DNA from 3 places in the Pseudoalteromonas sp. JC28 genome. Region 3 is predicted to be linked to each of the others. Evidence: predicted binding sites of a transcription regulator. Region 3 holds the regulator's gene; each other region holds the start of a gene.
What was found. Region 3 encodes sigma-54, which starts transcription at its own class of promoters, with help from an activator protein. Its sites were predicted from a motif close to GTTGGCACGNNNNTNGNNT; they were not measured.

Region 1 (2,259 bases), on a different contig from region 3:
GTTTATGCGCGCCACCGGCATGATCTGGGTGCATATGCGTGACCACAATCAGCTTGAGTGCGCTTAGTGGCTTTTGCATTTGTAGGATGTAGTTGCAGACCAACTCAACATCAGCACGACAGCAACCATCGAGTAACAGCAGATCCGTTTCGTGCTCAACCAGATAAATATGTTGAATATAGCCTTCTAAGACATGGATTTTCATTAGTCACACTCATTTCTCCAATCAGATCTCAACATAGCATAGGTTAAAGACATCTGACCAGTTGTGTGTGGAAGTGATAAATCGCAGACATAAAAAAACCGCAATGAAGCGGTTTTCTTATAAGTGATGGCGGAGAAGGAGGGATTCGAACCCTCGATAGGGCTACAAACCCTATACTCCCTTAGCAGGGGAGCGCCTTCAGCCACTCGGCCACCTCTCCGGCGCAATACTTTAAAAATGGCGGAGAGATAGGGATTTGAACCCTAGATACGCTATTAACGTATGCCGGTTTTCAAGACCGGTGCTTTCAACCACTCAGCCATCTCTCCATGGGCAAAGATAATACTTAGCGATTTAGGCGCTGTAAACCGTTTTTAAACTGTTTGCTTAAAAAATGTGCTAAAAGTGAGGTTTTTTTAAAATTGTGCTAGAAATTAGCGGTTTGACGAAGAGGTTTTGTACAAAAATGCTGGTTGAAGTGGTGCTTTTATGGTCTATTGAAACAAATGCTGACGAGAGCATGGCGGGTTGGGGCGCCATGCTCTGTGCAGACTTACTTATACATAATCACGTCTTTTAACGCTAAGTGTTGACCACATACTGCCAACCACTTCGTCCAATTGATACGACGTTGTTTAGTTGGTTGTGTTTGGTTAAACGTGTTTTGTGATGGGCTGCAAGGTGCAGCTGAATTAAGCATGTCTGGCTCCTAATAAGCTATGATTGAAAACAAGGCTATTTTGCACGCAATTTGTTTAAATTTAAAACGATAAAAATTGATGTTTTCGGATAAAAATAACTAATGAATTAATGGTTTGTTCATTTTTGTTTTAATGGGTTCTTTGCATGTTTATGCATGGTTGCGATTGTCTTGATTAGGCTGTAACCCAATTAATATGTGTGTTTGTGGTTTTTGTTTTTGATTTTTGGTTTTAGTTTTGGTTTTTTATTCATATAAGTTGAGTTTTTGTATTTAAGGGTTTTTATGCTGGTGGTAGTCAACCCTTTAGCGGGTGCTGAGGGGAAAGCGCAAATTGCATGGTTAAAGCAACAATTAACACAACAACAGTTGACGGCAACTTGGTTTAATACCACTGGAAACTTTGTCGCAGATAGGGACACAATTGCTCAAGCAGCTACGGCGGGAGTGAGCGTGGTGGTGATTGGGGGGGATGGCACTTTGCACCTAGTCGCCAATGCCATTGCTGAACGGGATAACACGCTTGCGCTGCTGCCAGCGGGGACGGGCAACGATTTTGCTCGGCAGTTTCATTATTCCAAAGCACAGTGGCGAGCAGCTGTATTTTCAGACAAGATCTCGAGTATTGATTTGGGTAAAGTCGACGGGCGCTGGTTTGTCAATGTTGCTGGGATTGGCTTTAACGCGCATGTCATGAATAACTTAGGACAAACCAAACGGCTAGGAAAGCTGAGCTATACCTATGCGGGATTAATGTCGCTATTTACTGCCAAACTCATTCGCTATCACAGCAATACGTGGCCTGAGCAGGGTATGATGTTGTTACTTGCGAATGGCAAACACTTTGGGGCAGGGTTAACTCCTGCTCCTATGGCTTGCCTTGATGACGGTCAGCTGGAGCTACTATGGTTCACGCCGCAAACGCATTGGCAGCGGATGGTTTTGTTTGTCAATATGCTACTTAAACGCCATATGGGTACAAGAAATGTGCACCACGGCCGCATTGCAGAGCTTTATATCGCACAAGAGGGGTATGACATTGAGGCTGATGGCGAGATTGTTGGGCGCACGCCTGCGACGATAACTTGCTGTCGCCGAGCTCTGAACATAAAAAAAGCGCCATTATAAAATGGCGCTGAAAAGTAAGAAGCTAAAGCATTGGTAAGACTTCAACTTCTAACTGGGGACCGAATGGACAACCAAGCGTAGATGCGATCTAAAGGCGTGAGTACAATCGCATTACCTAGGATGACCAAAATAAACCCAATAAAGGTGTTTTGCTGCCACTCAAAGCCTTCAAATAAGGTGCTCAAGGCCACGGCAACAAAAGGAAATAACACTATCAAATAACTCG
Region 2 (2,259 bases), on a different contig from region 3:
GCATAAAACGTGCGTTGAGTTGCTCATCATCTTTAATGAATCAATGGGCACTAGCGGATTTTCTCAGCTCCGGAGGCTACGAGCGCCATTTAAAGTTGGTCCGTAAACGGTTAATTGAGAATCGAGACCGTATGATCCAAGCGGTGAATGTTGCATTTGGTAGTGAGGTAAGAGTCAGTCGCCCGCAAGGCGGTTGTGTGCTGTGGTTAGACTTAGGTAAGCACGTCGATGGTGCCTTGTTGTTCCAAAAAGCCTTGGAGTGTGGGATCAGTATTACGCCTGGTACGCTATTTAGTGCCAGCAAAAAGTATCAAAATTGTATACGTATCAGTTATGGCTTGCCGTGGGATGCGTCGGTAGAGCAAGCGATTAAAACGCTGGGGGAGCTGGCTGATGCACAAAGGAAAGGGTTGGCATAACGTACCCTTAATTAAATGTAAGTTATGCCAACGTCAGATTATTTAAATTTAAACAGTTGGTACTCTGACATGGCGGGAATAGACTTTGCGACAATGGCTTCGTTTTTCGCGATTTGTTCAAAGTCGCCACACAGTGCGTCGGCTTTTTTCTCAATAGATTCTGCCTGTTGTTCAACTTTGGTTTCGATTTGTGTTGCGAAGTTTTCCATACGTTGTTCAAAGCTGCTCATATCACCGTTTGCATCTGACATTTCGTTGCCAATCGCAACCAGTAAGCTACCTATCGATTGCATCATAGCACCTTGTACTGCGGTCTCGATTTTTTCTTCAAACTGATTATCAAAATTTTGGCCAAACTCATCAAAGGTTTGCTTGCCCATCACAAACGCACCTTGCTGATAAAACGTATTTTGCACTTCTGTTTCAAGATCATCGATCACAGCATGGATGCTATCTAAACTGGTTAAATTAAAGGTGTGTGCCACTTCATTAAGGGCGACGCCCGCTAGTTTTATGCCTTCAAAAGCAATATCAGCCACTTGTGGTAGGCGGCCTCTTAGTTCATCACCATATTGCGTGAGCATCGTTTTTTGCTGTGTATTAAGTGCGATGCGCTCGCCATTGAGTGTCAGCTCGCCAAGGTTGTTGATCTCAGCTGTTTTGTTTTTGGCCGTTGTGATCACCAAGTTATCAGGTGTGATCCTAACGTCATTCTGAAATTCTACTTCACAATTGTCACCGCTAAACGTGATGTTATTTTTTTCGTGTGCAGCGACGGTGGTTGTCATCATTGTTGCTGCTGTTAGTAGTAAAATTTTATTCATGGTCGATCCTTATTGGCTCAGTTTCATGATTGTTGTTACAAGAACAGTGCCAAATATAAACCCAAGTAAAATCAATATATTGTGTTATATTGTTGAAAGTTAATGTGCTCTAAAAGTGATGAAATTGACTAAAATATAGTTGTTTTTGTCAAAATGAATTAGGCGATAAAAAATTTTTATTGTAAGGATAAGAAACTCTCACTTTTCAGAATGACAATTTAGCGCTAAATAGTGATCTTGAGAGACGGCTCTCATTTTATTAATGACTATTTTATTTTGGAGTTAGTTGTGGGTAAGACATTCTCTTACGATGCGCTTGATGATGATTTTGCAGACGATGAATTTGAAAAGTTGGGTCGTAACCAACATGACAAGCAAAAGCGTAAAGTCAAAAGAAAGCTAGACGACTACTTAGAGCAAAAACGCCTACGTAGAAATCTAGGCGATGATGATTTCGACTATATTGATGACTGATCATTAAACGTCGTCTACGAGTCTAGCACTGACAGTAATTCAATTTGGCTGTGTGATTAAGCAGGGCTGTGGGTTACTCAATGCGATGTCTGAGTTATTGTGTCGTTGGTGATAGCCAAGCAAGTGACGAGATATTCAGATAGTAAGCAGCCGCAAATATGCGGCTGTTTTGTTTTGATTAATCTTTAAAAGATTTATGGCAGTCTTTACAGCCTTTTGCCCAATCTTTAAATGCAGAAGCAATCAGCTTTTTGTCACCTGAGTCAGCTGCAACAGCCAGTGCTTGAGCATACTCGGCAAATTGCTTGGCTTTACCATCGAACTCAGCTCTGTTTGACCAAACGGCTGGTAGGGCATCAGTATTGCCTTTGTCAGAACCGTCGATAAATGCTTCCCAAGGCATTTGCGATAATTGCGCAGCGTTGTGAGCACGTTGCTTAAATACTTCAGCATCAAATGGTACTTTGCCTTTTAGCATGTCGCCCATATTGCCAATCTGGAAACGGATCAATTGGAAAGACGCTTGGCGGTATTCAATTGCA
Region 3 (2,259 bases):
CATGCTGACTGGTATTTGGAATTTGGCTATGAGCCAGTTCGCTGATGTATTCTAAAATACGTTTTTTGCTATTAAAAAGGACCGCAGCTTTACTGCAGTCCTTGTTCACTAATTCACTTAATTTCATCTTAGTGTCGAGTGAGCTTCTCTTTGTGTTTAATAACTTGACGATCTAGCTTGTCGATAAGGCCATCAATTGCGGCATACATATCTTGATGCTCTGTTGATGCAAATAGCTCGCCGCCGTTTACGTGTAATGTTGCTTCTGCTTTTTGTACTAGTTTCTCGACATCAAGGATCACATGCACATTATTGATATGATCAAAGTGCCTTTCTAGCTTCGCAAACTTGTTGGTGACATAGTCTCTTAATGAGTCAGTAATTTCTACATGGCGACCAGTTAGATTTAGTTGCATAAGCATTTTTCCTTCTTGGGTTTTACGTCTTATATCAAGCTTTTACGCTGATTTGACGGTGGAATGGCTAGGGATTCACGATATTTTGCAATCGTACGTCTCGCTACCTTAATTCCTTGCTCAGCTAAGATATCTGCAATTTTGCTGTCACTCAATGGCTTCGCGGTATTCTCTGCAGCTATCAGCTTTTTGATAAGTGCTCTAATTGCTGTAGAAGAGCACTCACCTCCATTTTCCGTACTTACATGGCTAGAGAAGAAATACTTCAGCTCAAATATTCCCCGAGGTGTATGCATGTATTTTTGTGTTGTCACACGGGAAATTGTGGACTCATGCATCTCAACCATTTCAGCAACATCATTTAGCACCATAGGGCGCATTGCTTCGGGGCCATGTTCAAAGAATGCCTGTTGTTGTTGCACAATGCAATTGGTAACTTTTAATAAAGTATCATTTCGGCTTTCTAAGCTTTTAATAAACCACTTTGCTTCTTGTAAATGTGAGCGAATAAACTGACTATCCGTACTGGATTTCGCCGTTCTAGACATCGCAGCGTAATGGTCATTTACTCTTATTTTAGGCATAGCATCAGGATTTAGCTCTACGACCCAACGACCTTTTACTTTTTTCACCGATACGTCAGGGATCACATATTCAGGCTCTTCATGAATAATGCTTGCCGCAGGCTTTGGGTTAAGGCTATGTATTAACGTCATGACCTCTTTGAGATCGGCTTCTTTAAGGCGCGTTTTCTTAGCCAAAGTTCGATAGTCACGGCTGGCAAGCAAGTCGATATGCTCTGTCAGGATCATTTTTGTTTCGGCAATCCATGGGGTATCTGGGGCGAATTGGTTTAGCTGAATGCATAAGCATTCTTGTAAACTACGCGCTGCGATACCGACAGGGTCAAAAAGCTGAATGCGTTTGAGTACGGCTTCGACTTCATCTAGCTCAATAGGCTCTTCGCTATTCTCGTCATTAATGCTTTCTAAAATGTCTTCGCAAGACAGTGTTAGAATGCCTGACAGGTCGACCGCTTCAATAATCGCAATCGCAATAGCTCTATCTGTTGGACTAAATGGTGTCAGTTCGAGTTGCCACATGAGATAATCGTGGAGAGATTCAGAGGTTTCCCCTTGATAAACATTATCGTCATCGGGAAGTGGACCTGAGCTTGCAGCAGGCGCTGCACTCATATACTCGTCCCAAGTGACATCCATGGCAAGGTCATCGCTCACAGTGTCTTTGCTCATGGCGGTATCTGAGTCTATCTCATAGTCACTAACCTGCGTTTCATCGGCTGAATCTTGATTGTCGTCAGCACGGCTCTTTTCTTGGCTGTGTTGGTCAGCGTTTTCGCCGTCAGTATTATCACCTTCTTCCACTTCCAACAATGGATTGCTGTCTAATGCTTCTTGTATTTCTTGTTGCAGATCCAATGTACTAAGCTGCAGCAAGCGAATGGCTTGTTGCAGTTGCGGAGTCATTGTAAGTTGCTGCCCCATGCGCAGCTGTAATGATTGCCTCATGTATCTCTAACAATCCTTTTTAACAGTTATTAATACTACGTCTTAACTATAGCTTGAATTGTTCGCCTAGGTAGACATCTCTTACGGTTTGATCTGCCAAAACATGTTCTGGCGTGCCTGCAGCGATTAACTCACCATGTGAAACGATGTAGGCTTTTTCACATACGTCCAGTGTTTCTCTAACGTTATGATCGGTGATAAGCACACCGATACCACGGTTTTTTAGGTGCTCTATGATTGTCTTTATATCTAACACCGAAATAGGATCAACACCAGCAAAAGGTTCATCTAACAGGATAAACTTAGGGTTTGCG

Region 1: the regulator sigma-54 is predicted to act here: its motif matches at 944-962, upstream of DS891_RS22800 (diacylglycerol kinase family protein).
Region 2: the regulator sigma-54 is predicted to act here: its motif matches at 1,279-1,297, upstream of DS891_RS22785 (YggN family protein).

The regions. Positions count from the first base shown of each region.
Region 1 covers NZ_QOKX01000013.1:55,109-57,367, reverse strand. Annotated here, with positions in the region: gene DS891_RS22820 (MBL fold metallo-hydrolase) at 1-205, opposite strand, end outside; tRNA gene DS891_RS22815 (tRNA-Ser) at 333-425, opposite strand; tRNA gene DS891_RS22810 (tRNA-Ser) at 444-534, opposite strand; gene DS891_RS22805 (hypothetical protein) at 759-905, opposite strand; gene DS891_RS22800 (diacylglycerol kinase family protein) at 1,191-2,033, shown strand; gene DS891_RS22795 (DMT family transporter) at 2,075-2,259, opposite strand, start outside.
Region 2 covers NZ_QOKX01000013.1:50,981-53,239, reverse strand. Annotated here, with positions in the region: gene DS891_RS22790 (PLP-dependent aminotransferase family protein) at 1-419, shown strand, start outside; gene DS891_RS22785 (YggN family protein) at 458-1,243, opposite strand; gene DS891_RS22780 (PA3496 family putative envelope integrity protein) at 1,532-1,717, shown strand; gene DS891_RS22775 (cytochrome c) at 1,896-2,259, opposite strand, start outside.
Region 3 covers NZ_QOKX01000007.1:480,436-482,694, reverse strand. Annotated here, with positions in the region: gene ptsN (PTS IIA-like nitrogen regulatory protein PtsN) at 1-127, opposite strand, end outside; gene hpf (ribosome hibernation promoting factor) at 129-416, opposite strand; gene DS891_RS17605 (RNA polymerase factor sigma-54) at 446-1,945, opposite strand; gene lptB (LPS export ABC transporter ATP-binding protein) at 1,992-2,259, opposite strand, start outside.